Linked DNA regions of Stieleria varia. The protein of the gene in region 1 interacts with the protein of each later gene in a pairwise test. Links are inferred from orthologs where the notes say so. Each region holds a gene or a part of one and is shown on either strand. Other genes may lie near its edges. The genes, in order: Pla52nx_RS02545 and gyrA.

Region 1 (15,706 bases):
CACCCCACTCATGTGGCACAACTTTCTGCGGCCTAGTGACGTGAACAATGACGGGGTCGCGACGGCATTGGATGCACTAAGGATCATCAATGAACTGGCCAGCCGGACGTTTTCGAGTCGGCTCACCAGTATTTTGGATCCGTCGCTCACTGCGGAGGAATTTCCCGTTGTCTTCTTCGATCACAACCGAGATGGGTTGATCACCGCCTTGGATGCGCTGCGAGTGATCAACGATCTGGCGGCAAGAGCAGCAAGTGGTGCGAGCGGAGAGTCTCCGATCAATGAATTTCAGCGAGTTCAAAGTTCTGCATCAGGAAACCGAAAACAACCATTGACGGATCAGCAAGATCGGAAAACCAACGACGACCCTCTATCGTTCCGAAGCGACGGCTTACCCACAGCGATTCGGAACGTCACGACCGATTCCTCGGTGACACGAGAATCTGTGGCCGAACGCTCTTATCAGCAACAAGTTGATCTGGTTTTTGCTGATGAAGGATCTGTTCTGGTTCAGCGAGGATTGGAGTCAAGGGTGGGCTATGCAGTATCTGGGCTAGTGGTGGTTTAACATGAGTCATCCCCACAAACCGAATGAACTCTTTGAGGTCGCATGAAACAAACTGCGGACTGATGTCGGCAATGAGCCGCGGTTTCGCTTCGGGATGCCATTCCCACTACCGGTTGCGAGACTCTTCTTTCAGCAAGCGGAGCAGAGCGATCGCCGCCTCGCTTTCTTCGGTCACAATGTCAGAAGCTCCAGTCTTTCTGAGTTTCTTGACGCTGTCTTGATAGCGACAGCGAACCAACACGCGACAGTCCGCATTGAGGTGGCGAACTGCTTTCACGATTCGAGTCGCCGCGCCATCATCGGGAATGCAAACGACCACCAATGCGGCTTCGGTGACTCCAGCGCTCACCAGAATGGCTTCGTCGGTCGCATCCCCCGCCACTGTTCGAAATCCTTGTTGAGCAAACGAATGCAGGTTGATGGGGCTGAGGTCGACCATGCACACGTCGTTGCCAAGGGTCTCTAGTTGCGAACCGATGCTGCGACCTATCGGGCCGGCGCCGATGACAATCGCTTGGCATCGATCATTTTGCTGCAGTGGGCCATTGCTGCCGCGCTCCTCCTCTCGGTCAGAGTGTTGCAATCTCAGGCCAAACTTGATCAGCGTCGGTGTCAGTACAAGCGTCCCGATGGCAATGGCGACCACACGATGATAGTCGGTCTCACTTAGAACGCCTGAATCCACGCCGAGCAAGACAAGAACGAAAGCAAACTCGCCAACATGGGCGAGTCCGATTCCCATCCCAAATGCTTGTCGCGTCGGCAAACCGGTGAGTTTCAAGGCGATGGCCGCAGTGACGGCTTTTAGCAGGATGATTACCGGCACGATCACAAGGATGAGCTGTGGCTCGCTGAGTAGCAACCTGGGGTCAAAGATCAATCCGAGGCCAACAAAAAAGACAGCCGCGAAAGTTTCGCGAAAGGGAAGTACCAAGGCGTCAATCTGATGCGACCAGCGGTTCCCGTTGAAGATCAAACCGGCGGCAAAAGCTCCTGCGGCAGCGGGAAGCCCGACAGCATAGGCAGCAAGTGTTACGCCACCCAAAGATACGATCGTGAACAACACGACCAGTTCGCTGCTGCGATAGTTGGCGAACATTGGAATGATCCACTCGGCGAGAAGGTATCGAATTCCGATGATGGAAATGATGAATGCCAACGAGATGGCTGCCAAGGAGACAAAGGCAACAGGCCCCGCGGTGTCTTCGCCACCAGTCAAGAGTGGAATCATCAACAGCAGTGGTACGAGCGCAGCATCTTGAAACAGCAGAATCCCGATTGCCCGTCGCCCATGCGACCGCTGCGCATGTCCGAACTCGGTCAAAGCTCGAAACACCAACACGGTCGAACTGAATGCAAACGCCGAAGCCATCAGTACAGCCGATTGCCATGTAAATCCTCGCCAAGTCAATACGGCTGCAACGGGGCCGGCAACCAGCAACATCTGTGTCGCGCCTCCGATCACGAAACTGGTGCCAAGGCGTTTCAAATCGTCAATCGAAAACTCTATTCCAATTGAGAACAACAAGAAAAAGACACCCACTTCTGCAAAGTGGGCCAGTTGATGCCCTTCGTCCTGCACCCAACCCGACACGCCTCGACCGATGATTGCCCCGACCAGCAAGTAACCGATCAAGATCGAGACATTCAAGCGACGACAGATCAGCGCCGCGGTCAACCCGGCCGACAAGATGATCATCAGATCGTGGACAAGTGACAAAGTCATTTGCAAGGAGGGCTAGAACCCGAGTTGATCCAGTAGGTGGGTGAAGAACATGCTTTTGTCACTTTCGTATTGGTCCGGATCGCCTGCCCCCTGTCGCCAACGATCAACCTTCGTTTCCTCGAACCGTAATGCGGCGTCACGATCGGATCTCAAGTGATCTCGGATTGCCAGACATTGCCGCCAGGGGAGACTATTGATCGTCGTCAACCACACCCGATGCGTCGGCTCCGCATGACGTGGCTTGGTCAGAACGGTGACGCTCGACGACCAAAGGACTCTCTGCGAGCGTTGAAAATTGAGGCCTTCGATCAAGTCACTCGACTCGGCAATGGCCCGTTCAGCGTTCTCGTCGTCGGAAACCCCTGCGATCATGTCGATCACCGGCCGAGAAACCAAGCCTTCGATGGCGGTGCTACCGATGTGTTGCACGTCCGTGACCCAGCCTAGGCAACTATGAAGGATTCCGCTGCGAGTCTGCTGAAACTCTTGACGCCAGCGTGGATCGTAGTGCATCAATCGAATCCGATCAGACATGCGATAACCACTCTCCGAGTTGTGATTCAGAATGCCCATCGACAAAGTTCAAACGTACATAAAAAAAGCGAGTCGGATGCAACACATCCGACTCGCTGTTCGATGGTTCAACAGGTTGATCGTAGCGGACAAGCCGCTCGATGACCACTCAAGAACTACTTACTGCTGAGCAAGGTCAACTTGACCAACTCGACTTCCTCGCGAACCGAATCGACGTAGGATTCGTCGGCGGGGCACAATCGATCGTTGGGGACGGTGCAGGTGCGTCCGTTGTCTTTCAACAAGCGAACGTTGTCAGCATTGATTTCAATCAGGCGACCTTCCACGCGATAGCTGCCCGTGTTGTCGATCCAAGTGCGAACCGGGGTTTCGCTAAGTGGATTGACCGACAGGGCAGGCTTCGCCGAGACGACCTGCAACGCGTCGGAGTCCATTTCGACCACAACATCACCTGCAGTCGGTTCGATCGAAAGCGGCTCGGGCAACTCGCCGACATAGTCAGCATCAGCATCTACTGCACCGAACAAGTCATCCAGGTTGGTGTCCGCCGGTTTGGGCTCCTCAGGGGTCGCTGGCGGATCGCCGAAGATGTCGTCTGATGGAGCAGGCTCTGCAGGTGTCTCCGTGGCAGGTACGGGATCACCGAACAAGTCATCCGCTCCACCGGCAGTCACCGCGTCGGGCTCGGAACCACCGAACAGATCATCCATCGCGGCGTCGGCTGCAGGTGCCTCGGCAGCCGGTGCATCAGCAGCAGGCGTGTCCGCCCCGCCGAACAGGTCATCCAAGCCGCTGGGAGCTGGTTCGGCCGGCGCTGGTTCGGTCGGTGCGCCAAACGGATCAGCCGCTGGTGCGGGCGTTTCAGGCTCGACCGGTGCACCGAACGGATCGGCTTCCGGCATCGCGTCTGCGGGAGCTGGGTCTGCGGGCGCTCCAAATGGGTCAGCAGCCGGTGCCGGTTCAGCGGGAGTAGGTTCAGCGGGAGTAGGTTCAGCGGGAGCGCCAAAGGGATCCGGTTCGGCGGGAGCAGGTTCAGCAGGTGCGCCGAATGGGTCCGCAGCAGGTGCGGGCTCAGCAGGTGTAGGTTCTGCGGGCGCGCCGAATGGGTCTGCCGCTGGAGCCGGTTCAGCTGGTGCAGGTTCTGCAGGCGTGGGCTCAGCCGGTGCTGGCTCCGGCTCGACGGGTGCCGGAGGCGCCGGTGGATTGGGGTCGGCTGGCTCGGGCTCAGCGGGAGTAGGCTCAGCGGGCTCTGGCTCCGCTGGCATCGGTGGTGCTTCGTCCGTCGCTGCCTCGTTCACCGCAGGTTCGGCAGGCGTGTCGTTGGTACTTGGCGCGGAGAAAGTCTCGGTCGGCTCCACGACGATTCCACTGTCGATGATCATGCCATCCATCGGTGCCGACTCGATCATGGGAGTGACACTGATGATAGGATCGGAGCTGATGACGACACCGGTGTCGCATCCACAGACCGGCTGTGGGCTGCAAGCCGGTGCGGGCGGGCAAACCGGTACACATGTGGGCTGACAGACCGGCTGGCAGTACTGCACGGTTTCGGTGCAGGTGTCGGCACAGGGGTCATGTTGATGGCAACGCAGACGCTTCAGAAAGTGGCCTGCTGTTGCGGGACTGATGCCCAGCAGGGCCACCAGACTCAGCACAAGTGTCCAACGAAATAAGGGTTTCACCTTGCGGTTCATTTTTTGGCTCCTCCGCAGACATCCCCTGCGGCTCTGTTATTCATCGAAATTCGAGTGGGACTGGTTTCCGGCAGCAGCAACGTCGGTGACGCTGCAAAGCATTATAGAACAGCTACTTGCTCCCCATTTGAAGGAGTGTTTCCAACAGGAATCTCTTTTCAGACCTCGCTGCCGTCCCAAACACTTTTGCCCAAGACATCAATGCTAGTTCGCGAAAAATGCAGCCACAACCAGTTAAACTGGGTAATCCTCTACGTTTAGCTTGACAATCGGACCTTTTTCGTAAGACAGACGAGACAAGGCATGGTTCTACAGAGGGGTGGCGGCTGTTTTTCGCTCCGTCTGATCACCAGCAAGCCTCTGGAGTGTCCGTTGATGTTCTTCAGAATCGCAGTAGGAAAAAACGTCGTGTCGAGCTCTGCAGAGAGTTGATACTGCGTCCAGTCGTTGTTTGCCGTTAGGATTGACGATGGGACGCCCCCGATCTATCGGCTGTCCGGTCTGTCGGCTTTCCGATCTGCCGGCTGTCCGGTCTGTCGGCTGATGGCTCGGCTCGTCGTCTGTTGGGCATGCATGTTGATCCTCCGTCGGGTCGCTGCATGGCTCAACGCACATTTTTTAAATTCGGGAATTTCATGTTTCGGCTGATTCAAGGCCTGTTCTCATCGATGAGCTTGGAACGCAAGTGTTTGCTGTTCTTTGGCTCTGCGCTCTCCGTACTGATGTGCGGTGCGTTCTTTGTCGTGCAAAAGCTTGGCAAGGAATTGGTCAAGAACACGACACGACAGCGGGCGCAGGACTATGGCGCGGCCGAACTGATGCTGATTCACTCCGATGCGATTTGGTCGAGTGACGCATCCGAGGATGCGGTGAACATGAAGTCACAGACATTGGCCAGCTTGCGAGAGGAGTTGCTCAAGAAGGACATCGAGTTTGAAATATTGGGCTTGGGTGATGCGATGCGGTTTGACAACTTGCCGCCCTTGGAGCCGCCCACGGATCCTGCCGAGCGTCAACTGCTTCGCAACCTCGAACCGATGTTTCGAAACCAGTTGGCCCAGCGTATCGCCGAAGTCAGTGATGTGATGGACCCGGTGGACTTGGCGGAGAACGAGCCGATGAGCAGGATCGGTTTGGCGGGCGCGCAGGTCTTTGACGATCTGGGGCCTGTCGACGACCGGTATATCTACTACAAGCCGATCTTTCCCAAGAACACCTGCATCCCCTGTCACGCGCCGCAGGACGGCATCGGAGCACTGACCGCCGGCACGGATCCCTACGAGCAAGCCGAGCGGGCGCCGTTCCGAGTCATACGTGTCAGCATGCCGTACCAGGATACGCAAAAGACGACGACGTGGATTCGCGCGATCGTGATCGCGCTGGCCATGTTGATCGTCGCCGTGACGCTATTCGTTTTGCATCACATCGTTCGCTACCTGGTGTTGCAACCTCTGAGTCACCTTCGCGACGTCAGTGACGCCATCACGCACGGTGACACCAATCAACGCGCGTTGATCGACAGCGAAGACGAGTTCAGGGAACTTGCCGACGCTTTCAATCGGATGCTACGTCACTTGACGGAGTCTCAGGCAAAGATCCAAGAGTACAACGATGAGCTGGACGGACGCGTCGACCAGTTGGCTCAACTGAACTGGCAGTTGTATGAAGCCAACCGGGTCAAGAGCGACTTTTTGGCCAACATGAGTCACGAGCTGCGTACCCCGCTGAACAGCATCATTGGGTTTTCTGATGTCTTGCAGGGCATCGACTCGCTCAATGAAAAGCAGCGACGCTACGCACGGAATATCCAGCAGAGCGGCCGCTTGCTGCTGGAAATGATCAACGACATCCTGGATCTTGCCAAAGTGGAAGCGGGCAAGATGGAAGTGCGTCGCAGCGAATTTGATCTTTCGCGATTGGTCGCGGCACAGTGCGATATGATTCAGTCGTTGTCGGAAGAGAAAAACATTTCGTTGTCGATGGAGATTCCGGACGGCTTGCCGCAGGCGACGCAGGACCCCAACAAGCTTGGTCAGATCATCAACAACTTGCTCAGCAACGCGATCAAGTTCACGCCCGAGGGCGGAATGATCACGGTCAGAGTCGCCGATTTACACGACGGACGATTTCGCTTGCAGATCACGGACACTGGAGTGGGGATCGCCGCGGAAGACCAGCCGATCATCTTTCAGAAGTTTCGTCAGAGTCGCAAAGTGCTTGATGGCGAAGGCCTCACGAGAGAGTTTGCCGGCACCGGGCTTGGTCTCTCGATCGTCAAGGAGTTGGCGAAGTTGTTGGGTGGCGAAGTGGCGTTTGAGAGTGAGTTGGGGCGAGGCAGCACGTTCTGGGTGGATTTGCCATGGAGGTTGAGTCAACAAGCAACGCTCGATTTGAGCATCCCGATGCCTCAGCCTCCTGCCCATTTGTTGCCCAGTCCAAAGTCATCGACGGCCACCCCGATTCCGACCGGGCCGAAAGACACGTCGTCCGACACAGCCGCCAATCCTGACGACGCATCAGAGCCCGATGCTTCCCATCGCGATGCCTCAGAGCCTGAGGATTCAGAGCCCGAGGATTCAGATGTTGACGTGACGCAGGCGTCGGCATCATGACAGAGAACTTGCACGGGGTGATCTCACGCCCAGGCAACCAATTGCAGGCAACCAATTGCAGGCAACCAATTGCAGGCAACCGGTTTTAGACAACCGATTCCGTGATCACCGGGCAGGGGTTAAAACATCGGTCATGAAGAAGGTTCAACTCTTTACCGATGGTGCATGCAGCGGCAATCCCGGTCCGGGCGGCTGGGCGTTCATCTTGCGATGTTGCAAGACGGACAAGGAACTTGAACGCAGTAGTGGGCAAGCCGAAGCGACCAACAATCAGATGGAGCTTCGCGCCGTGATCGAAGGCCTCAAAGCGCTTTCGGAGCCCTGCGAAGTCACCTTGTATGCCGATAGCACCTACGTCTTGCAGGGCATGAAGTCGTGGATGGCAGGCTGGAAAAGCCGCGGGTGGAAGCGCAAGGAAGGCTCCAGACTGGTCCCAGTCAAGAACGTCGAATTGTGGCAAGAATTGGATCGATTGATGCAAACCCACAAGATTCATTTTGAGCATGTCAAGGGTCATGCTGGGCATCTGGAGAACGAACGTTGCGACGAACTGGCGGTCGCCGCGTACCAGAGGTTCCTGCCCCACGGAAAAGCTTGAGTTTTCGCGAGAAAACGCCGGAATTTTCGTGCCCGAACCGTCTCCAAATGGGCCAACCCACGTCGCGGATCAGCCCGTCAATCGCTATACTGATCCCTCAGCATCGCCTGCCGTGGCGATCCCTTGTTTTCGCCTCCATCGTTGGCATCCATGAGCGACGTCCCCTCCTCTGATCCCTCCTCCGTCGGGAATCCTTCATCTGGGCATCCCGTCTCTGAGTCGCAAACAATTCCCCCTGTCTCGGTGGCCAAAGCCAAAAGCGCGAACTCCGAGTACCACTCGGAGGATCTGCAGCACCTTTCCGACCTCGAACACGTCCGCGAGCGACCGGGCATGTACGTCGGCGACACTGACCGCGGTGGTCTGCACCACCTCGTTTCAGAAGTCGTCGACAACTCCATCGACGAGGCCATGGCGGGGTTCGCCACGTTCGTCTCGGTCACCGTGCATAACGACGGCAGCGTCACCGTGGAGGACGACGGCCGAGGCATTCCCGTCGAGCGTCACGAGCAACTCTCCGCGGAACACGAACGTGATTTCAGCACGCTTGAAGGCGTGATGACGGTGCTGAAGTTCGGTGGCAAGTTCCAAAAAGGGGCTTACCAAACTTCCGGCGGTTTGCACGGCGTCGGCGTCACCGTCGTGAACTTCCTCAGCCAATGGGCCGAGGTGGAAGTCAGCCGGGGTGGATTCACCTGGCACCAAGAATACAAGCGAGGCGTGCCGACGGGCGATGTCCGCAAGGGACGTGAAACCAAACGTACCGGTACCAAGACGACGTTCAAGCCGGACGCTGAAATTTTCTCAAGCGTCAAGTTCAGTTTCGACACGCTCAATCGACGACTCCAGGAACTCGCTTTCCTGAACTCCGGTGTGCGCATCAAGTTCCTGGATGAACGCAATGGTGAAGGCGGTGATTTCTGCTACGAGCGTGGTGTGGTCGAATTCGTCGAACACCTCAACCGTACTTCCGACCCGTTGCACCCCGACATCATCTCTTTCGCGGGTAGCCGCGACGACATCGAGTACGAGATCGCACTGCAGTACACGACCGAGTACTCCGAAAGCGTGCAGTCCTACGTCAACAACATTCACACCGAAGACGGCGGAACGCACGTCAGCGGATTTCGTGCCGCGCTGACGCGGACGTTGAATCACTACGGCAAAAAAGAAAACCTCTTTAAAGGCAATCCGCCCACCGGCGATGACTTCAAAGAAGGGCTCACCGCGATCATCAGCGTTCGCGTTCCCGAACCGAGTTTCAAAAGCCAGACGAAGAACAAGCTCACCAATGCCGAAGTCGAAGGCATCATGAACATCGTCGTCGGCGAAGCGCTTGCTGAGTACCTCGAGAAAAACCCCAAGTCGGCCAAGACGATCGTCCGCAAAGCCATGTTGGCCGCCGACGCTCGCGAAGCCGCTCGTAAAGCCAAAGACCTGCTCCGAAAACGCAAGGATGCGTTGGGCGGCGGCGGGTTGCCCGGCAAACTGCGTGACTGTATCAGCAAAAAGATGGAACGCTGTGAACTGTACCTCGTGGAAGGTGACTCGGCAGGTGGATCTGCCGAAGGCGGACGGATGCGAGACTACCAAGCCATCCTGCCGCTCCGCGGTAAGATCATCAATGCCTACAAAAGTCGCGAAGACAAGGTGTTGGCCAACGAGGAAGTCCGCTCGATGATCCAAGCCATCGGGACCGGTATCGGTGCCGATCAGGACATCTCCAAACGGCGTTACAACAAAGTCATCATCATGACTGACGCGGACGTCGACGGCAGTCACATCCGTACTCTGCTGCTGTGCTTCTTTTATCGCCAGATGTATCAGTTGGTCGCCGAAGGACACGTATTCGTCGCTCAACCGCCGCTGTTCCGTGTCTCCCACGGCAAGACACGATACTACGTGCAAACGGAAGAGGAGATGAAGTCACAGTTGCTCGATCGCGGTCTGGCCGACACCGTGTTCGAGGCCGAAGACGGTCGACGGATCGAAGGTGACCAAATGCGACGCCTGTGTATCACGCTGGCGTCCATGGAAGACGCGATCGTGGCACTGGAACGACGCGGAGTCAGCTTGCGTATCCACACCCAGAGGCTCGATCCGGTCGCCAACAAGTTGCCCGCACTGCTGCTCACCCACGGCAACGAGGAGCATTGGTTCCACACAGAGGACGAAGTCGATAAGCACCTGCGCGCTCGAAATCTGATGCTCGACAGCGAGCGGATCATCGAAGAACAGGCCCGTAGAGAAGAGCAGGCCCGCAAAGAGGAGCAGGCCAGTGAAACGGAAGGTGACACACAAGCTGAAGCCGCCGAAGAAACCAAAGCCGAAGCGCCCGCCGAACCCGCCAAGGAAATCGCTCACTTGGCCGAGTTACACGAAGTCCGCACGATCAATAGCGGTATCGAGGATCTCGCAGAAATCGGTTTCAGTGTCGACGACCTGATTCCCGCGGATCGAACCGGGATGACGACGCCGCGATTCGAGTTGATCCGGGGCGAAGACATTCGTCGCTCACTGGTCGACCTGCGTGAGTTGCTGCCGGAAGTCCGCGCGGCGGGCGAAAAAGGATTGTCCGTCACTCGCTTCAAAGGCCTGGGCGAAATGAACGCCGAGGAGCTTCGTGAGACGACCCTCGACCCGGCCAATCGAACGCTCGTCAAAGTCAACCTCAAGGACGCAGGCGCGGCCGACGAAATGTTCCGCCTGCTGATGGGCGACAAAGTAGAACCGCGTCGAGAGTTCATCGAGAAGCACGCCTTGGATGTGCGAAATCTGGACGTCTGAGCGAAATCTGCTCGCAAGCGACATCCGGTATGTCGCTTTCTCCCTCATAACCGTTCGAGTTCAGTCGTCTTTGACGACTTGATCATCCTTTGGTCTGTCCCCGAGTCGCGCTGAATGAGCGCATCTGACTTGGGCGACCTGTTCCTCCGATCGCATGACACGTCTTTGTGAGTGTCAGTCGCCTCCAAACATTTCAGGCGTTTCGTCTCGCCCTGCACTGTTTCGACAGCTCTTCGATCCACCGGTACAGCACCACGATGTCATCACCTAAGAACTCGTCCAAACGTCAACCGACTCAAAAGTCGCCCTGGAGCGTCTCCGCACTCGAAGCCCGAATGATGTTGGCTGGCGACGTGGCCCCGGCCATCGCATCGTCCTGCTCAGGCGAAACCACTCCCGCGTGCGTTTCGACAGACATCGCTGAACAGACTCACTCAGAATTCGGGTCCGGTGATCTGGTCATCATCGATCCGAGCATCTCTGACGTCGAACAACTCACGAGCGGGATTTCTCCCCACGCTGAAATCGTTTTCCTGAATCCCGAACAACCAGGGCTGCAACAGATCACACAGATACTGCAGTCACATCGTGAAATCCGCTCCATTCATCTGTTCGCTCACGGTCGATCAGGAGAGATTCAACTGGGCAACCAGCGAGTCAACGAGTCGACACTCCAGAAAGAACACTCGCAACTGAATCAATGGCGTGACAGCCTGTCATCAGATGCAGACATCCTGATCTATTCCTGCGAGACCGGCAAAGGCACGGCGGGAGCAGACTTCATCCAGCGACTTGCCGCATTGACCGGAGCCGATGTTGCTGCGTCGATTGATCTGACAGGAAACCAACAGCAAGGCGGCGATTGGGAGCTGGAAAGACAAGTTGGCAAGATTGAAACCGCGGTGGCAATCGACGCCACCACTCGCCGCGACTATCGACACGTCCTGCAACTCTCCGTCATCGCGGCGGGAGCCACCGGCGAAGAGATCTTTTCCGTTGAAGTCGCCGGTGAGAAACTCGGGACCTTTCAAGCCACCACGGAGATGCAGACGTATCAACTGGAGATCGACCCAAACGTCTCATTTTCTGACGTGCGAGTCGTGTTCGAGAATGATCTTTACGACGAAGCCGCAGGGTACGATCGAAACCTGATCGTCGACAAGGTCTTGCTCGACGGTGTCTCCATGGAAACGGAAGACGCCCGTGTGTTCTCGACCGGCACCTGGACCGCCGATCTGGGGATCTTGCCCGGGTTTCGGCAGACTCAGCAGTTGCACGCGAATGGATTCTTGCAGTACGGATTCTCCACGATCGGCGAAGTCGCTCGGATGGACGGCAAGGGAAACAATCTGGAAAACCAACAATGGGGAACATCGGGCGACCAGTTTTTGCGACTCGCTGATCCGGCATACGCGGACGGCCTGAACCAACCAGCAAGGCAGGATCAACCAGACGGCCGCTCCATCAGTGATCAACTCTCCAGTCAAACCGAATCGGTCGAGAACGATCGTTTCATCTCGTCGGTGTGGTTTCAATGGGGACAATTCATCGATCACGACATCACTCGTTCGTTCTCACTGGATCGAAGCCTGCCGGTTGAATCGTTCGACATCAACGACCAATTCGCCTTCAATCGATCAGCCTACGATTTGAGCACGGGAGTGGATTCTCCACGGGAGCAAATCAACCACATCACCGCATTCATTGATGGCAGCATGGTGTATGGCGACGAGGAAGGTCGTGCCTCCGTCCTCCGGCAACTTTCCGGTGGGCGGATGTGGTCCATCGAAACAGAGCACGGTGAACTGTTACCACCCAATCATGTCGGCTTACCCAATGCCGCGCCTCCTACGCCAGAGTTCTTCGTCGCCGGTGATGTTCGAGTGAACGAAAACATCGAGTTGACGGCAATGCAAACTTTGTTCCTGCGAGAGCACAACCGCATTGCTGACGAATTGGCGGCAACAGAATTCGCTGATCGTGACTTGGATGACCCTGCGGTCGACGAAGAAATCTTTCAGCGTGCTCGTCAATACGTCTCCGGATTGATCCAGCACATCACCTACAACGAATTCTTGCCGAGCACACTCGGTTTCAGCGCCATCGAGACGTATCAGGGCTATGACTCCACGGTCAATCCCCAGATCAGCAACGAGTTCGCGACCGCAGCGTTCCGCTTGGGGCACTCCACCCTGGCAGATCAACTGATTGTTGATCGCGACGGCAACACGATCACGCTCGCCGAAGCGTTCTCTAACCCGAGGTTCGTGATGGAGAACGGCATCGACGGCATCCTGGAAGGAATCACGCGACAAAAGATGCAAGAGGTGGACTTGCTGGTGGTCGATGGTTTGCGAAATGCACTCAACGACGGACCAGACGGTTTTGACTTGGTAGCCCGCAACATTCAGCGAGGTCGTGATCATGGGCTCGCCGACTACAACACGATTCGCCAAAGCATCGGACTCGGTCGTGTCGAGAGCTTCTATGAAATCATGACCAACGAAGACGTCGCTGCGAAACTGGAGTCGATCTACGGATCTCCCGACAACGCCGATCCGTGGGTTGCGATGATCGCGGAGGACCATGTGCCGGGTTCCAGCGTCGGTGAAACGATTCACGCGATCATGGTGGATCAATTCACACGATTGAGAAACGGTGATCGTTTCTACTTTGAAAACCAGATGTCCGATAGCCAAATCGCAGAGATCAAATCGACTCGACTGTCCGACATCATCACGCGAAATACGAATGCGGAGGTTCAATCGGAAGTTTTCTGGACGCCTGACACCTTGGTGTTTCGGAACGGCTTGGACAATGAATGGTTGATTCGCGATTTCGGTGACAACGGCGGCGCGGAAGTGGTCTTTTTTGGCCAGCAGGGCGTGCGAGATCCGGATGATCGAACCGAAACCATTCCCGTCCAGCGTGACACGCCGGTCAACGCGGTTGTCGTTGCTGGGATCAACGAGAACAGCGACGGATTCTTTATTCCTAACGCACTCGTTCCCGTACCGCAGGCTGAGCTCGGCGTGGATGAGTTCATCGTCACTGCCGATATCGAATTCTTTGAAGGCTATGGGCTCGGCGGAAACGACCGGTGGGTCATCCAAAGTGATGTCGCATCCGTCTTTGCATCCGGCGACGACGGTGACGATACGCTTTCGGTAACCGCCAGTTCCGAGAGTGAAATCCGACTGACTGGCGGCAACGGGATCGATCGAATCACCGTCGATGCACCTGCCGCGAGTTTGGTGGATGTCGATGGAGGATCCTCCGTTGACGACGTGGACATTCACGTGTCCAAGCAGACCGAACTGATCCTCCGTGATGCGGAGGACGCAACGATCACTTATGCCGAGGACAAAGACACCGGTGACGACAACGACGGGGACTCCCAGGATCACAATCGCAAGCATCGCTGGAAGCATCACTTTGCATCACACCATCACGATTCCAATTGGTGGAAGCCTGGCTCCTGGATCGAGTACTTTCGATCCAAGTCAGGATCGCTGTGGTCATGAGGGTGGTTCATCCTTCTGACAGCTCAGTGTGCCCCAACCGGGTCAGCGTTTGCGTTTCTTGCCCGCTGGCGGTTTTGTGAACGCGTCGGTGAAGGGCGCCGATTCGAAAATCGGATCGTCGGTGACACGAGGATCGCCGGTGGATTTCAATTCACCCATCAGACGGTCATGAAGTCGGCTGCGAACATCCTGCGATTTGGGATCGCCTGCGAGGTTTTCTAAACAATGCGGATCGGCTTTGATGTCGTACAGCTCAAACTCGGGCGGACGACCGAAGGCGTAATCGAATGACTTGGGGTCTTCGTCTCGCCGGGTCGCCACCCAAGCCTTCGTCGGACTGGCGTCCATGTCGCCGAATGCTGCGAAGGTATTTTCTCGCAGGTCTTCGTAGGACGGCATCGGTCCCTCCGGTTTCCCGAGTCCAGGGCCGGTCCCCATCGGCCAACGTTCCGGTTCAAAGTTGATCACGTACAGATACTGATCGGTGCGAATGCCACGTTGGGGATAGGGTTTGAAATCCGTGCGAGCGGCGGCAACGTGACGTTCCCGTCCAAAGAACACCGCATCCCTCTCGGCGTCTACGGTTCCGCTTTGGTCGCTTTTCAAGACGTTGATCAACGATCGCGCCGTCATGTTGTCCGTCGGTTTCACACCGGCGGCTTCTAAGAACGTGGGTGCCAAATCAGGCAGCGTGACGAAGTCGTCGACCACGCGTCCCGGCGTCTGAATCCCGGCCGGCCATCGAATCGCGAGCGGAACCTGAGTGCCCAAGTCGTACAGGTTGCATTTTCCCCGCGTGACACCGGGGATGCCGTGGTCACCGCTGACGACCAAGATCGTATTGTCGTACTGGCCGATTCGCTTGAGTTCTTCGATCAGCACACCCAGCCCAGCGTCGAACGCTGCGACTTCGCCCAAGTAGTCGGCAAAGTCCTCGCGGACGACATCAACGTCGGGCAAGAATGGTGGCAACTTGCCTTTGAGAGAATCCGGATCAATGCCCCAAAGTTTCTTGCCGCTGCCCGCGATCCACTTGCGGTGAACATTCGTCGGACCCAACCAGTAGCAGAAGGGTTGGTCGCCGTCGAGTCGCGAGTCATCATCGGCATCCAAGAACGAGCGGATGTTTTGGCGTATCTCGTCCAGCAAAGCCGCCTTGCCCTGCTCGGGGTTCTTCGCTCCCATCGCGTTCTGCGAAAATCCGTTGAAGCGACCGCCGTGTTTGTTGAATGCTCGCTCGGCACCGCCGTGCGGCGCGTTGGCCGGAGTGCCGGGGCTCCAGACCTTGTAGGTGTGCCCGATGCGATAGCCGTCACCCTGCAACATCATCGGATAGGCGGGGATGGAAAAGTCCCAAATCGCGCCCTGCAGGATAGATGCTCGACCGCATCGCCAGAAATGCTGGCCGGATAACAGGGAACTGCGGCAGGGTGTGCACGATGGAGCGCTGACGAACGCTCGCGTGAACAAGACGCCTTCCGCTGCGACTTGGTCGAACACCGGTGTCTTTGCAGCGTCGCTGGGGCCACCGGGTTTCAGCTTCGCATAGACCCCCGCGTATTGGCCCCAGTCATCGGCGAACGCCATCACGATATTGGGCCGCGGATTCGAATCTTCTGCGGTTTGAGCGGCTTGGATGCAAGTATTCCAAGCGAATAGA
Region 2 (15,805 bases), 620 kb from region 1 along the record:
CCGATATGGACGACACCGACCAAGTCGACCACCGCCCCGTCATGTCGGCTCCCCGGCTGGCCTTCGAATCGAACGATCGCAGTCTGCAACGCGTGTGGCTTTCCTTTTGCGTCGTTTTCGATCCGCAGATACAGTTCGGACTCTTTCTTCGCCGCGTCCGCCTTGGCCTGATCGCCGCCGTCGGCTTTCTTTTCCGTCGCGGATTCTTTTTCGGCAACCGGAGCGACTGCGGATTGCGCCAGCCCCATGGCTGCATCGGCAATGGAGGCAAAAACAAACAGAAGCAAAACGATCCAACGCATCGGGAGAGCCTTTGGAGAAGCTGGGAAGTCTGAAAGATGATTATGGCAGCATTGTGCCGCATCACAGGGCGCAGCATTATCAAAAGGATAGCGCCTGGCGAGCTCCACGGCAACGCAGAGTTTGCTGGGGAAATATTGACTCCGCTGGCAAAAATCGGCTACCACCGTCATTTCGTCCACCCTCACCCCATCTTGGCAGAAAACGGCCCGCGGATGCACCTCAAGACGCTGATCCGGTATCCCATCGATATTCGTCGGGCCCGTCGAATGCTCGCCTCTCGCCCCGACGCGTTGCTCCACCCGTCACTCCGGTCGACGGATTCCGGCGTCGGAACCGGGGGACGTCCGGTCGTGTTGGATCTGACAACCACGGATTTATTGATCGACTGTGGTCGACACTTGATGACACTGGCATGCTGGGCACAGGCGATCGGGTCACCGTTTTCGATCCGCTGCTCACGACTGATCCTGTCAGCGGTTGCCAGAAAGATCCATGGTCGGGAATTGCTCAGTGAGACCGCGGTGCGGTGGTTGGACCCATCGAGCACAGATCGTGAAAATCAGATTCCCGCCGGTGCTCTGGTGCTCTGCGATGCGGAGCCAACCGCGTCACGCGTTGGTAACCATCTGGATTCGGGTGTGACGCGATTGCAAATGCTGATCGGACGCGACATTGATCGCTCGATCCCGGTGATGCCCTATCCGATGCACCCAGCGACATTACAGCAGCTTGCGACAACCGACTTGGAATCACTGCGAGCAACCCCACGTCGCTGCGGAGTATTCTTTGCCGGAAACCAGAAACGCAAGTACGGCGATGACAAGATGCAGCATGAGTTCGGCGTCGTGCCACGATTGGAACTCTTGCAAACTTTGAAACAGAATTTCGCCCCACACATCGCAACACGCCCGTGTGACGACGACGCGACCTGCCCGCGGGGGTTGCCGGTACGCGACAGAATCGTTTTGGTCGACTCGCGGGAACACAGCATCCCCGCCTCGAACTGGCTGACCACGATCGCATCGGCCGAGTTCTTTTTGTGTTGCCCGGGTGCGGCACAACCGACCTGCCATCATTTGATCGAAGCGATGAGCGTGGGAACCATCCCGTTGATTGAGTATGGAGACCGAATGACGCCGCCGCTGGAGGACGACGTCAACGCGGTTTGTTTTTATGGCACCGATGGGCTGGTCACTGCGATCGATCGCATCGAGAGCATGTCATCGGCACAGATCGCGAGACTGCGGCAGGGAGCCATCGCGTACTACGAGCAACATTTGTGCGGTTCACGATTCATGCAAGCCTTGTGTGATGAAACAATCGACCTCTCCGGCGGCCTGATCTGCGTGCCGTTTCATGAACACAACCTTTATGACCATGAAGCTGTCCCTGCGCTGGGCAGATCATCACCGCCCCAATCGTCACCCGGCAAGACCCGGTCTCGACAAGTGGCATGAATCGCAACTCAGCAAACCAACAGGCTCATTGTGACTGACGATCAAACCAACGACAGAAAACCTCGTCGGATCAGCGTGGTGCTCAGCACGTACAACGCGCCTGCATGGTTAGAAAAATCCCTGTGGGGATACGCGATGCAGACGTATCATGATTTTGAATTGATCATAGCCGACGACGGATCGCGATCCGAAACCCGCGACATGATCGAGCGAATCCGCGAGCAGACGCAGATGCTGATCCGGCACGTTTGGCATCTCGACGATGGGTTTCGCAAATGCACGATCCTCAATGAGGCGATACGGGCGGCCAAGGGCGACTACTTGGTGTTCTCCGACGGGGATTGCATCCCGCGTCCCGATTTTCTCGCCCAACATCACGCCGCAGCTTGTCCCGGACGCTTTCTCTCAGGCGGATACTACAAGCTGCCGATGTCGGTCAGTGAAGCGATTTCCGTGGACGACATTCGTAGCGGTCGAGCGTTCTCGGTGTCTTTCTTGCGTTCCAGCGGGTTGCCGTTCTCACCTCGTTGGTTGAGGTTGAACGCGAGAGGAATCTGGGCTGACTTTCTGAACCGGGTCACGACGACCAAGCCGACTTGGAATGGAAACAACGCGTCGGGCTGGACGACGGACATCGTTGCCGCCGGCGGTTTTGATGAACGCATGCGTTACGGCGGCGAAGACCGCGAGTTGGGCGAGCGATTGGAGAACGCGGGCATTCGCGGCAAACACGTGCGATACCAGACCGTTTGCCTGCACCTGGATCACGCACGAGGATACGTCAACGATGCGGATCTGAGGCGAAACCGTGAAATCCGCGACGAGACGCAGCGAACAGGCAGAACACGAACCGAGCACGGTCTGCAGGTGTCTGCAGAGCGTTCTCAAAAAGTTGCCTGAGAGACACGTACCGTCACTTCAGCAAAGCGGCCCCGACTTCGCAAAGCGGCCCTACTTCAGCAAGGCGGCTCCGACTTCGCAAAGCGGCCCCTACTTCAGCAAGGCGGCTTCGGCAACCAAACCAGGTCCGAATCCCAGCAGCACGCGAGGTCCGTTGCGTTTTTCACCGGCTGCGGCTTGCTGAGCAAGACATCGTTGCAAGACGAACAGCACCGTCGGTGAAGACATGTTTCCCAGTTCGCTGAGCACTTCGCGAGACACGGTCACCGAGTCGGTCGGCAAATCCAGCGAGTCGACCACAGCATCCAAGATGCGAGGGCCGCCGGGGTGCACGATCCAATCTTGGACGTCATCGAGAGTCAGATCGTGTTTTGCCAACCAAGCCTGCAACCAAGGACGCAGGTTTTCATGAATCGAATCGGGCACGGCACCACTGAGTCGCATCTCGAAACCGTGGTCGCCGACCATCCACGACATCTTGTCTGTCGTGTCGGGCAGTAGGCACGACTGGGTATCGGCCAACGTCAGCGGATGCATTTCGTTGTTGGACTGGTTGTTGATCACAACGGCCGCGGCTCCATCGGCGAACAAAGCATTGCCCGCCATGGCTTCGGCGTCCCAAGTCATTCGATAGTGCAGGCTGCATAGTTCGACGCAACACATCAGGATGTTGGCATCGGGGTCAGCGGCGGCGAGTCCACGCGCGGCGCGTAGTCCGTTGATCGCACCATGACATCCCATGAATCCGACATGCACACGCTGCGTCGACCCGGGCAATCCGAGAGATTGCAACAAGTGGATGTCGACACCGGGAGCAGAAAACCCTGTGCAAGAAACAGTGACCAAGTGCGTGATGTCTTGCGGGGAGACGGGGCTAATGTCCAGCGCGGCGCGACTGGCACGTTCGGCCAGCGGCGGAGCAAACTTGGCATAGAGGTCCATGCGATGTCCGGTCGGCGGACCATTGCACACTTCAAAGGCCGTTGCCACCGAACCGCCGTCGGATTCGACATGAGCCCCCTTGGCCCACTCGTAACCGGTTTGCCACGGAATCGCGGTGCGTCGCGTTTTCACACCGGACTTGCGAAAGAGAGTCCTGAGCAAGCGTTCTTGCTTAGGGCTATCACAGATCACTTCACTGGACATCGCCAACGCGTCTTCTTGCGCAACCGCGCCCGCTGGCAATGCTGTGCCCAGACCGACAATGGAGCACTGCATGGAACGTTGCCTTTATTGTAAGGATAAGAGAGAACGGGAGCGGCCCAATGGAGACCTGCTTTCGGTCTGGCTAAGCGGCCAAGCCGCTTAAGTGTTACGGCACCTTGCTATTCTCAGTCAAATGGTCACCTGTTGACAAGTGACTAAGCGCCCGAATCGGGGGGTAACGGCTGATTGGTCGGCGTTCCCACAATCGCCTGAATGCTGCCATTGCTGTGAAAAAGAATCTTTCGTAATCGAACAGTGGATCGGCAAACTTGGTCAATTCGCAAGGATTTCCTGCCGATAATTTACTCTTGGACCTTGCGAAGCGACCCATTCGCTCGAAAAAGGGAGGGTTCAGCGATGAAAACGATTTCGGTTTTCGCCGCCTTGTTCGGCGTTCTCCTGTTTCACTCGACGTCTCGTGCACAACGGACGCCACCCGCTGAGGGTCTTGACTTCACGCGTCAGGAACCTCCCCGTTCAGACTTCTTTGCCGAGAACGGGATGGCACGATTTCGGCTGCGATCAGGCCGACTGCACTTGGATCGGTCTTGCTATCGCAAGGGCTCCGCTCAGTTCGCGGTCCCGCCAGAGAACGAAGAGTTCACCGAAACGATCTCCGTGATGGCGGCACGCGGATTACCGTCCATGCACTACAGCGTGAATCATCCCGAACAACGCATCAGTGTGTCGGTTCAAGACGCGACGTGGATGCGAATCGAATCAACACTCACAAAGACCGGTGAGCAAGCGATCTTGGAACAGCCACATCATGGCGAACTGGTCTGGACCGTACAGCGTGGACAACTGAACGAGAAGTATCGCGGTGCGTCGCTGATTCACCTGCTGGCGCAAGATTCAACCGGGATCAAGCTGCATTGCGGCGATCTGTTTCGACAGCTGCTCGACGGTCGATGTCTGATGCAGATCCATCATCAAACTCAAGTCGAGTTGATGGGACAACTGGAAAACATTCCTGAGATCTCGGACACAGCGGTGGATGAACTGATCGAAGGTTTGCGTTCGGACCGCGCATCGTCGCGAAGACATGCGATGAAACAGTTGTTGCAGTTGGGACGGCCCGCTGCGCCAATGTTGCGCAAGGTCCTGTTGTCGAATGATCTGGAGATCGAGCAACGGGAACGAATCCAGGAAGTTCTCGCTCAGATCCTGTCAGTTGAGGATGACACCCCGGCGTCACTTGCGTCCAGCTTGGCCAACGATCGTGAACACTGGCGACACGTGGCGCATCGAATGACCGATGCACAGATTCGGCTGGTGGACCAGCGATTGACGGGTTTAAACCTTGCTCATGTCGCGGGTTTGGACGCTGACTCGCCACGCGACAGGATTTCTTCGCGGCCGCGATAGCGGTTTAGGCCAAGCTGGATTTCCATTCATCCGACAACTCGGTGATGTTCATCAACTCGATGACGGACAAACGTTCCGACTCGCGGCCGAACAAAACATCGTTGGCTCGCGCGACCGTCCAATCAGGGTGAGGACGATCTGTCAACGAAAGTGTATCGCCTGCTTGCAAGGTTCCTGGCGACAGCACTCGAACGTACCAACCGGTTCGACCCGTTTGCGCGACCAGCTTGGTCAGCGTCTTGATTTGCCAACGGCGTGAGATTTTCCAACAAGGTTGTCTCGGCTGACTGACTTGAAGGACACAGTCGCCTGCGGTGTAGACGTCGCCTAGGTAAACCGAGTGTTCGTCGACGCTGGCGAGGGTCAGGTTTTCGCCAAAACCGCCAGCAGCCCACGGATGACCGGGCAGTTCAGCCGACCAACTCTCGTAGTGGCTCGCGGCGTAACACAGGATCGCTTTCTCGGGCCCGCCGTGAACTCTCGTGTCCGCGACTTCATCCCCGATGATGCCCGTCGGGGACACGGTGACCTTGCCGGCTAACGGCTGCTTGTCAAACGCGCTGGTCCAGTGGCATTGAGTCACGTCACGCGTTTCCGGATCGCCTTCGCTGCGAACCGTGCCGATCTGGATGGACTGGATGGTGATCAAGCGACGAAACCGGTCGAAATGGAGTCATAGGTTCGGTCCCATTGTGGCTCACCAAGGGCATCTGGGCAACGCCAGCGGTGAGCGTGCCCTCGTTGTGACAATGCACGCCAAATGGTACAATCTCTGGTTCAAAATGAACGCTATTTTTACGGCCTTTTGGGCCGTTTTGACCTCCTCGCTAGGACACCACGTTGGCTGACGAAAACGAACCCGTCGATGGCAACCAAGACGAAGAAGAGAACGGTGCGTTGACCCCTGGCGCGGGCGGCGGTTCCGACGACGGAGGCTCCGGCACGGACATTCCGGCGGCCTCCGGCGATTTCGGCGGCAGCAGCGACGGCAACGGCGGCGCTGGGGCGCTGCGGATGATCGATTTGCCCATCGAAGACGAGTTGCGGGACAGCTATTTGACCTACGCAATGAGCGTCATCGTCAGCCGAGCATTACCCGACGTGCGTGACGGATTGAAACCGTCGCAGCGTCGAATCCTGGTCGCCATGAATGACCTCAATCTCGGCCCCGGCAGCAAACGAGTCAAATGCGCAAAGATCTCCGGTGACACCTCCGGTAACTATCACCCGCACGGTGAAAGTGTGATCTATCCGACGCTGGTTCGGATGGCACAAGAATGGAACATGCGTGCCCTGCTGATCGACAAACAGGGAAACTTTGGCAGCATCGCCGGACTCCCGCCGGCGGCCATGCGATACACCGAAGCTCGCTTGAGCGCCGTCGCCGCGGCAATGCTGGATGACTTGAAACTCGACACAGTCGATTTCATCCCGACGTACGACGAAGTACGGACGGAACCGACGGTTCTGCCAAGTAAATTCCCCAACCTGCTGATCAACGGCAGCGGTGGGATCGCGGTGGGCATGGCGACCAGCATTCCGCCTCACAACCCGACCGAGATCTGTGACGCGGTCATCAAGCTGATCGACGAACCCGATACGACCAACGAAGAACTCTTTGACATCGTTCCCGGTCCGGACTTCCCCACCGGCGGCATCATCTGCGGTCGCGCAGGTATCCGTCGCGGCTACAAAACAGGTCGCAGCACGATCGTCGTCAGGGCGAAGTGCAGCGTCGAGGAGATGAAGGGAAATCGGCATCGAATCATCGTTTCCGAAATCCCCTATCAACAATACCGCGACCGCGTGGTCGAAAAGATCGCCGCTCTGGTCAACGGCGATCGTATCAAAGGCATCTCGGGGATTCGCGACGAGAGCGATTTGAAGGAACCCGTGCGTTTGGTCATTGAACTCAAACGCAACGAAGATCCCGATGTGATCCTCAATCAGCTCTACCAATTCTCGCCGCTGCAGGACACGTTCTCACTGATTTTCTTGGCCTTGGTCGATGGCAAACCCCGCGAGTTGACGCTCAAGGAAATGCTGACCGAGTTCATTCGTCACCGAGTCAGTGTGATTCGCCGACGAACACAGTTCTTGTTGGCCAAAGCACGCCGACGCAAACACACGGTCGAAGGATTGTTGTTGGCCCTGGCCGACATCGACCAAATCATCCGTACGATCCGCGAAAGTCGCACGCAGGCGGAAGCCAAAGAGCGATTGATGGGCATCGAGTGCCCTGCATCGATGATGCAACGAGCATTGGGCGACGAAGGATTCCGGCAGTTCCAAATGGAACGCGGCGAATCCGACACCTACACTCTGACCAGCGTGCAGACGGACGAAATCCTCCGCATGCGTCTGGGCCAGTTGGTCAACTTGGAACAAGAAAAGCTGACCGAAGAGCACGCTCAATTGCTTGCCGAGATCACCGATTACCTGGACATCCTGGCCAAGCCAGCTCGGGTCTACGCCATCATCAAGGAAGACCTGGAGGAGATGAAGCGTCGCTTCGGCAGCAAACGACGCACACAGATCACCAACGAGGAACTCGGCAACATCGATTTGGAGGATCTGATCACCGAAGAAACGATGGTGGTGTCGATCAGCCACGAAGGGTTCATCAAACGCACTCCGTCGAGCGTCTACAAGTCACAACGCCGTGGCGGCAAAGGACTCAAGGGAGCCAAGGTCGGCGACGAAGATCCGATCGAGCACTTGTTCGTCGCCAGTACCCACGCCTACCTGCTATTTCTGACCACGACTGGCAAAGTCCGCTGGCAAAAGGTCTACGACCTGCCGCAACTGCCCCGTGATGCCAAAGGACGCGCAATCGTCAATCTGCTGTCGTTGGACGAAAACGAAAAGATCGCCGCCTGCCTGCCCGTGCGTGATTTCAACCAGGATGGTTTCTACGTGACAATGGCGACCCGCAGCGGGTTGATCAAAAAGACACCGCTGGAACAGTACAGCCGTCCCAAACGTGGTGGCATCATCGCGATCAAATTGCGTGAAGGCGACGAGTTGGTCGACGCACGCGTCGTCGGCCCCGGCGACGAACTGGTCCTCGTGACCCACGGCGGAATGGCGATCCGGTTCAAAGAGTCCGACTCTCGCCCGATGGGCCGCAACACCTCCGGTGTCAAAGGCATCACCCTGGTCGGAGACGATGGCGTCGTCGGCATGGTGGTCGCCGATCCCGAGGCCACGTTGCTGACGGTCTGCGAAAAAGGCTACGGCAAACGCACCCTGTTCGGACCCAATGCGATCACGGAAGAGGGTGAGTCCGAAAACGAATCCGAGAGCAGTAGCGGGTCGGCACGGTACCGAACACAAAGGCGTGGCGGGAAAGGTCTGCGCGACATTCGCACCAGCGAACGCAATGGACCGGTGATCGCGATCACAAACGTGACCGACGACGACGAAATCTTTTTGATGACCGCCAAGGGCAAGCTGCAGCGGATCAAAGCCGCCGACGTGAACGTCATCGGACGCAACACACAAGGCGTGCGGATCATGAGCCTGGATGATGGCGACTCCGTGATCGCTGCCGTCCGTGTTCCACCGGAGGAAGACACCGGCGAAGAAATCCCGCTTGCCGACATCCCCACAACACCGCCCGCTGAGGGGCAAGCTGATGGAGCGACGGTTGCAGACGCCGATGCACCGGCAATCGAAACCGATGGAGAATCGACGACTCCGTCGGACGAGTAAGCCACACCGGGCTTGCCGGCTCACACACGTCAGGTCAGTCGCGGATGCGACGACAGCATACAGCCTGGGGCGCGAGCCCTCTTTATCCTACACATCTTTTTTTCTACCCTTTGGTCGGTTGGAGTCGACAAAACACTTCCCCAGGGATCGGGACAATGGCAAGCTGGATAAAAGATGAGCTTCGGACTTTGGATTTAGGTGATAAGCGGCGGGAGCGACGTGTCGCCCTGATTCTTGAGCAACAGTCCGAGATTGCCGAATCTACGCCCAGTGCGTGTAAGGACAACGCGAAACTTGAGGCAACCTACCGTTTGGTAAACAATCGAAATATCCCTGTGGACGGCATTCTCAAAGCCCACAATGATGCTTCAATCGCTCGCACCGCCGAGCAACCGGTCGTCATCCTATCCCAGGATACCACCGTCTGTGATCTCACCAAACCACAGCGGCAAGTCCGCGGGGCCGGGCCGTTGGAGAGTCGGGACAAATTCGGTTTCTTTCTGCACCCACTCTATGCGATCACCGAGGATGGACTTGTTCTGGGCACGGTCGATCAGTGCATTTGGACGCGTGATGACATCAAGACGGATCTGAACAAAACAGAAAAAGTCAACCTGCGACGCCAGCAAGCCTTTGAAGAAAAAGAAAGCTACCGTTGGCTGGAGATGTTTCAAAGTGGCGAGCAAATCGCACTGGCTCATCCCCAGACGCACTACATTGGCGTCTCGGACAGCGAGTCTGATATTTATGAATTGCTAGCGCAAACCGATGATCTGGCGGCCAACTATGACTACGTCATTCGTGGTTGCCAAGATCGCACAGTGCTCGATCAAGGTGAAACCAGGACGATCTCCGAAGTGATGCAGGAGACGGAGTTTCAGTTTCAGCGTGAAATCGATTTAAGCGAGCGAAAGTCATTAATTATCGGAGAAACGCGTGCTCGTCGGATGAGTCGCAGTGCCCGGGTAGCATCGATTTCGATTCGTGCCCGGCAGGTCACTTTACGCGGCCCGGCACGCCCTGGTGGTCGTGCTCCCGACGTGACGATCAATGTTGTCGAGGCCGTCGAAACGGACGCACCCGAAGGCGAAGAGCCGATCCGCTGGTTACTTTTTACATCGCTCCCCATTTCGACGATCTCGGAAATCGAACGAGTCATTGGTTCTTATTGTCGCCGCTGGGACATCGAACTGTATTTCAAGACGCTCAAGAGCGGCATGAAGATTGAGAAGCTGAAGTACGAGCAGATCGATACATACGTGCGTGCGGTGACGCTTTTGATGATCACTGGGTTTCGAGTCGAGCAACTCAAGACCGCCAATCGAGTTTGTCCGCAAGTCAGTTGCGAGCGTTTCTACGATGCCAGTTTTTGGAAGGCGACGTACCTCGTGGTCTTTGCCGGACGTGAGGTTCCCGAAACACCTCCCACGATCGGCGAATGGATGCTGGTGGTCGCCAAGCTTGGCGGCTATCTGGACAAGAAAGGCCAAGGCCCGCCCGGCTCCACAACGATCTGGCGAGGAATGCGGAAAATCGAGTCGTACCACGAAGCTTTCCTCGCCTACAAAAGGCTCATCGGAGATGTGTAGGATAAAGAGGGCGCGAGCCCCAGGTGAACACCGCCCGATGCCGCCAACAAGCCGCGGAGCGGCGACAGATTGCATCCGGACCACCGCGTGCTGTGGGCTGCACCAAACGTTTTATGCTGTCGCTGCTCCGCAGCTTCTGGGCGGACTCGCTTGCAGAAACATGGGGTTGGCACCCCATGCTGTATGCTGTCGCTGCTCCGCAGCTATCGGAGCTAACTCGGGGTGCGCTGGCTTCGCCGCGACCCCAGGCTATGTTGTTTTACCACTTCGTGGTCGGTTTGGAGAATATGTGTCCTCTCCCGTTGCCAAAATCACGCGAAGCGATGATTGCTACGTGGATTTCGCGACACTTATTTTCCGCACGTCCCCCGCAGGATGACGCTCGACGACAGATTTCGCAATCTCAGTCGATCGTGTCGAACAGTTGATTTGAGGGTTGGAGATGCCGGTAGCAGCTTCGTTTGACACCCAAGGGCCGACGACGTTTTCTGGATTGCAAACCGCTTGGTCGCACCGCATCACGGCTGAGCGTGATGCCTACCTAGCCATCCATGACATGTCTGCAACTCCTTTGCAACGAGTCAATCCAGTGTTCTTCATGGTTTGACGCTCAGTACAGACATGTTCAGTACAGAGATGTTAAAAGCCCTGGGCTTTCCAGCCTGACCTACTCCCCATGTACGTCAGGCTAGAAAGCCTGACGTACTTGTCACTTTTTGTTGCGTTGGTTCCGTTGCCTGGCACCCAAGTCGGTGTCTTCAGGAACCGCGAACTGTTTCCTCAAACGCTCCAGCTCGTCAGCCAAACGTTTTTGTTGGCTCATGTGCTCGCTGCTGCCGTAGACGTTTTGCAGTTCGTTGGGATCGCTGGCCAAGTCGAACAGTTCCCAGTCGTTGATCGCCTTGCCCTCCAGGGCGTAGTAGTGGATCAGCTTGTGCTTTCCATCCGTCACGCCGAAATGTCGGGCGACGTTGTGGGCACCCGGGTTCTCGTAATAGTGGTAGTAGAAAACCTGACGCCAATCGTTCGGCGTGTTGCCTTTGAAAATCGGCACCAGGCTTCGTCCCTGCATGTCACCGGGGATGGGAACGCCGGCTATGTCGAGAAAAGTCTCCGCGAAGTCGAGGTTGGAAACGATGTCGTTGTTCGTCGATCCCGGTGCGATGGTGCCCGGCCAACGGGCCAGCAAAGGTGTCTTGAGTGACTCTTCGTACATCCAACGCTTATCGAACCAGCCGTGTTCGCCGAGATACCAACCTTGGTCGGATGAGTACATCACCACCGTGTTGTCCGCCAGTCCCGCTTCATCGAGATAATCAAGGACTTCGCCGATCCCGTCATCAACGCTTTTGACGCAACGCAAGTAGTCTTTCACGTAGCGTTGATATTTCCACTGAATGATTTCCTTTTCCGTCATATCGGGCTTGGCTTTTTCGAAGGCCTCGTTCTTGGGACCGTAGGCAGCATCCCAAACCTTCTTTTGCTCATCGTTCATGTTGCCGTAACCGGCAAGTTTCAGGTCTCTCGGAGTCAAGTGTTCCTTAATCGTCATCGACTGACGACCTGCCGACTGCGTGCGCCCGTCATAGTTGTCCCAAAGCGTTTCGGGTTCGGGGACCGTCACGTCGTCCAGCCAATGGAGATACTTTGGCGCGGGTCTCCAATCTCGGTGCGGTGCCTTGTGTTGATACATCACCATGAAGGGCTTGTTCGGATCACGTTTCTCCTTCAGCCACGACAGTGTTTTTTCGGTGATGATTTCGGTCGTGTAACCGGTATGCCGACGCGTCACCGGCTTGCCGTCTTCGCCGGCCGTGATCATCGGCGGATTGTAGTAGGGTCCCTGACCTTGCAGGATGTCGTAGTAGTCGTATCCCTGTGGGGTGGAAACCAAGTGCCATTTGCCGACGATGGCGGTCTGATATCCTGCGGCCTGCAACAGCTTGGGAAAGGTTTGCTGATCGCCGTTGAATCGATCTCGGTTGGTGGCAAATCCGTTGAGATGGCTGTACTTACCTGTTTGAATCACGGCCCTGCTGGGACCACAAATCGCGTTGGTCACATAGCATCGATCAAACCGCATGCCTTCGCGAGCGATGCGATCCATGTTGGGTGTGCTGACGCGTGACGGGTCATATGCGCTGAGCGCCTGCTGGCAATGGTCATCGGTAAAGATGAATACGATGTTGGGGCGATCGGCCGCAAAGGCGTGGACGGACAGCATCGCGATCGCCGCATAGACGGTCGCAGCGATCATCGATCGGGTCGAATGAAGCATCTGGATCATGGGAGCAATTTGTGAGCTGGGAGGGGGGGAATGGATGGGCGGGTGATTCGCAGAAACGCATTCTAATCGTAACGCCTGTCACGCCCCAAACGTCGCTTGGGGGGCAATCGTGGGTTTTTTGAGCCCCATGCTGGCCTCGGCAACAGCCCGCAATTAGGCTTGTGCTGTGCCTAGTGCATCGTCCAGTCTTAGAACGTGGGTTCGATAAATGAGCCGTTTTGGCGTTAGCCACGGTTTTCGTGACACAACCGTGGCTAACCCCAAAATCAAGACTGGACGATGCACTAGACTCAAAATCCCGCCTCGGTCAGCCTCACGAATCCATCACCCCCGCTCGAGCCTCACAGACTCATGCCCAATCGTCCCTCCCCACTCTCGATCTTTCGATTCGTTCCGAAATCATCTTTGGCGTTGACGTTCGCTCTCGCAGCAGTTGCCGTCTGCTCAACCAGCGCAATGGCACAACGATCAGGCAAGGGACCCGCGTTCACGTCTCCGCCAACCGACGACCCCAACTACGCATTGCTGGGTGAATTTGCGGGAGCGATTAAGACCGGAGAAAACCAGTACGAGCCCTTGGCACTACAGATCCGACCGATCGGCGGAGATCAGTTCGAAGCCATTTCCTTCTGGGGTGGCTTGCCCGGTCAAGAAAAGCACAAGCCCGAGATGACGAAGATGATCGGGATCCGCAGCGGCGACTATGTTGTTCTGTCCGGCGGACCCTGGGCAATCTTTGTCGAGAAAGATCATTGCCTGATCGTGGATCGCAAAGGCGACAAACTGGGACACCTCGACCGAGTCGAACGTCAAAGCCCGACCTTGGGCGCCACACCGCCCGCGGGAGCGTTGGTGCTATTTGATGGCACGAACGTTGATCAGTTCGTCGGCGCACGCATGACGGACGATGGGCTGTTGATGGAGGGTGCCGAAATTCGTCCCATGCTGCAAGACTTCAACATGCACGTCGAGTTCCGACTGCCGTACATGCCTCAGGCTACCGGCCAATCGAGAGGCAACAGCGGCTTGTATTTGCAAAGCCGCTATGAATGCCAAGTCCTGGATTCCTTTGCCACCGAACCGGTGTTCGATGGATGCGGAGCGTTGTATCGATTCAAGGCACCCGATCTGAACATGTGCTTGCCGCCGCTGGTCTGGCAAACCTACGACATTCAGTTCACCGCGCCCCGCTGGGCCTCCGACGGCAGCAAGATTCGTGGCGCTCATATCACCAGTTGGATCAACGGCGTCAAAGTCCAAGACAACGTTTCCTTGCCGAACAAGACCGGTGCTGGCAAAGAAGAAGCACCGTTGCTCTTGCCGATCCACATTCAAAACCACGGCGATCCGGTTCGGTTCCGAAACATGTGGGTAATCGACCGTGGATTGACCACGGTGGAATTCCCGGTCACGAAAAAAGACGATCCCAAACCAGAATCGCCCGAGAAGAAATCAACTGAAAAGCAGTCTGCGGAAAAGCAGAAACCTAGCGCCGCCTCGGACAAAGAAGATAAGAAGCCCGACGCAAAGCAAGAGAAACCTGCAGAAGCAAAGAAGGACAAAGCCGAAGCCAAACCGGCAGAGACCAAACCAGCTGCAGAAAAAACATTTGCACCCGCAAAGAACGACAAAGCGGCTGACGAAAAAGCCGAGGCTGCCTCAAAGTAGGTTTGGGATCCGATAAGCTGCCGGCAATCCTGGCGGCAGCGGATGAACCGTTGGGTGCAACGCGTGTGCGATGAGCTCCAAGCTGTCCACCAAACGCGGGCCGGGTCGGCTGAAGTAAGCCGAGCCGTCGACCACGTAAACACGACCTGAACGCACGCATCGCAAGTCCGACCAACCTGGATACGATTTCAGAATCGGCATGTCTTGCAGCGTGCGGTCGACATCAAAACCACAGCAGGCCAAGACGATCACGTCAGGGTCCGCCGCAACAATCCTCTCCCATGGTGTGGTGACCGAACGCTCGCCCGCAACGCCAATGATCTCTCGGCCACCGGCGATCTCGACAAGTTCGGGACTCCAGTGCCCGGCGCTGAACGGCGGGTCGATCCATTCCAACAACATGACCGACGGTCGTTCGGCGACGGATTCACTGCGTCTGGCGACCGCGTCCACGCGGGAACGTAGGGACGCCAAATAGTGATCGGCATCCGATTCACGCCCGGCAGCTCGACCGACGAGCGAGATGCACTGGAAAACATCCTCCAAACACGTCGGTTCCAGATTCACCACTCGGGGCTGACCAGGCAACGAGCAGGCGGCGGCTTGAACCGCGCTTTCGGCGACCGCACAAACATCACACAGTGCTTGGGTCACGATCAAATCAGGGCGAACCGAATGGAGCACCTCCATGTCCAGGCTGTAGAGAGCCTTTTCGGTTTGCAGTTGCTGGCGAACGAGCTCATCGATTTCATGGCTTGTTGCGTCGTGAGGAATCAACGTTCGTGTCACCTTGGGCAACTCGATCACGTCCCGCGGATAGTCGCATTCATGAGTCACGCCTACAAGCGATTCTCGTAAGCCGAGGCAGCAAATGATCTCGGTCGCACTGGGTAGCAAGGAAACGATACGCATGACGGACTTGATCGAACGAGAATGAACTGTGGACAACCGAGTTGTATGTCAAATCAAACGCCGCGGAAATCCTACCCTCAGTCCGGTGGCCTTCATCGCATCATCCGACAGCGACAAATGATTGGCTACATGCACCAGAATGCCCAGCGTCAGCGACTGGCAATGCTGAGACGGGAGCAGCAAGCCTTGCCGACTCGCCTGGCCCGGGCGGAAGCGTTACGAGAGGCGAGGGCAATGCGCGCGGCACAACGTCTACGTCAGCAAGGACGTTCGTCGACCGACTACATGCTGACATCGATTGAAGTCGATTGAGTTTGTTTTTGCACTTCCACACTTCTTTTCTCTTGTTACGCAAGTTTTGTTCCGCGCAGCTCCTTCCGTCGAGTTTGTCTCGGCGGAGG

What was found.
Region 2: the proteins of Pla52nx_RS02545 (region 1) and gyrA interact in binary tests that used the Escherichia coli proteins (3 or more experiments, as listed by UniProt). The link is inferred for Stieleria varia from one-to-one orthologs.

What each region holds. Positions count from the first base shown.
Region 1 is NZ_CP151726.1:697,708-713,413, forward strand. The notes cover bases 7,536-10,722. They hold Pla52nx_RS02545 (DNA gyrase subunit B), read left to right. Parts: upstream 7,536-7,885; coding sequence 7,886-10,522; downstream 10,523-10,722. Other genes in these bases: rnhA (ribonuclease HI), read left to right, coding at 7,536-7,735. Also shown: Pla52nx_RS02515 (GEVED domain-containing protein), read left to right, coding at 1-568; Pla52nx_RS02520 (cation:proton antiporter), read right to left, coding at 675-2,294; Pla52nx_RS02525 (GrpB family protein), read right to left, coding at 2,307-2,828; Pla52nx_RS02530 (SHD1 domain-containing protein), read right to left, coding at 2,984-4,513; Pla52nx_RS02535 (sensor histidine kinase), read left to right, coding at 5,161-7,137; more of rnhA, read left to right, coding at 7,271-7,535; Pla52nx_RS02550 (peroxidase family protein), read left to right, coding at 10,780-14,046; Pla52nx_RS02555 (sulfatase family protein), read right to left, coding at 14,089-15,706. UniProt on the Escherichia coli protein: DNA gyrase negatively supercoils closed circular double-stranded DNA in an ATP-dependent manner to maintain chromosomes in an underwound state.
Region 2 is NZ_CP151726.1:74,774-90,578, reverse strand. What follows is about bases 5,863-9,148. They hold gyrA (DNA gyrase subunit A), read left to right. Parts: upstream 5,863-6,248; coding sequence 6,249-8,948; downstream 8,949-9,148. Other genes in these bases: Pla52nx_RS00330 (IS4 family transposase), read left to right, coding at 9,104-9,148; Pla52nx_RS00340 (MOSC domain-containing protein), read right to left, coding at 5,863-5,883. Also shown: Pla52nx_RS00365 (hypothetical protein), read right to left, coding at 1-302; Pla52nx_RS00360 (hypothetical protein), read left to right, coding at 495-1,760; Pla52nx_RS00355 (glycosyltransferase family 2 protein), read left to right, coding at 1,791-2,660; Pla52nx_RS00350 (type III polyketide synthase), read right to left, coding at 2,751-3,878; Pla52nx_RS00345 (hypothetical protein), read left to right, coding at 4,224-5,234; more of Pla52nx_RS00340, read right to left, coding at 5,239-5,862; more of Pla52nx_RS00330, read left to right, coding at 9,149-10,537; Pla52nx_RS00325 (hypothetical protein), read left to right, coding at 10,980-11,144; Pla52nx_RS00320 (sulfatase family protein), read right to left, coding at 11,247-12,824; Pla52nx_RS00315 (3-keto-disaccharide hydrolase), read left to right, coding at 13,281-14,492; Pla52nx_RS00310 (cobalamin-binding protein), read right to left, coding at 14,484-15,404; Pla52nx_RS00305 (hypothetical protein), read left to right, coding at 15,534-15,716; Pla52nx_RS00300 (hypothetical protein), read left to right, coding at 15,703-15,805. UniProt on the Escherichia coli protein: A type II topoisomerase that negatively supercoils closed circular double-stranded (ds) DNA in an ATP-dependent manner to maintain chromosomes in an underwound state.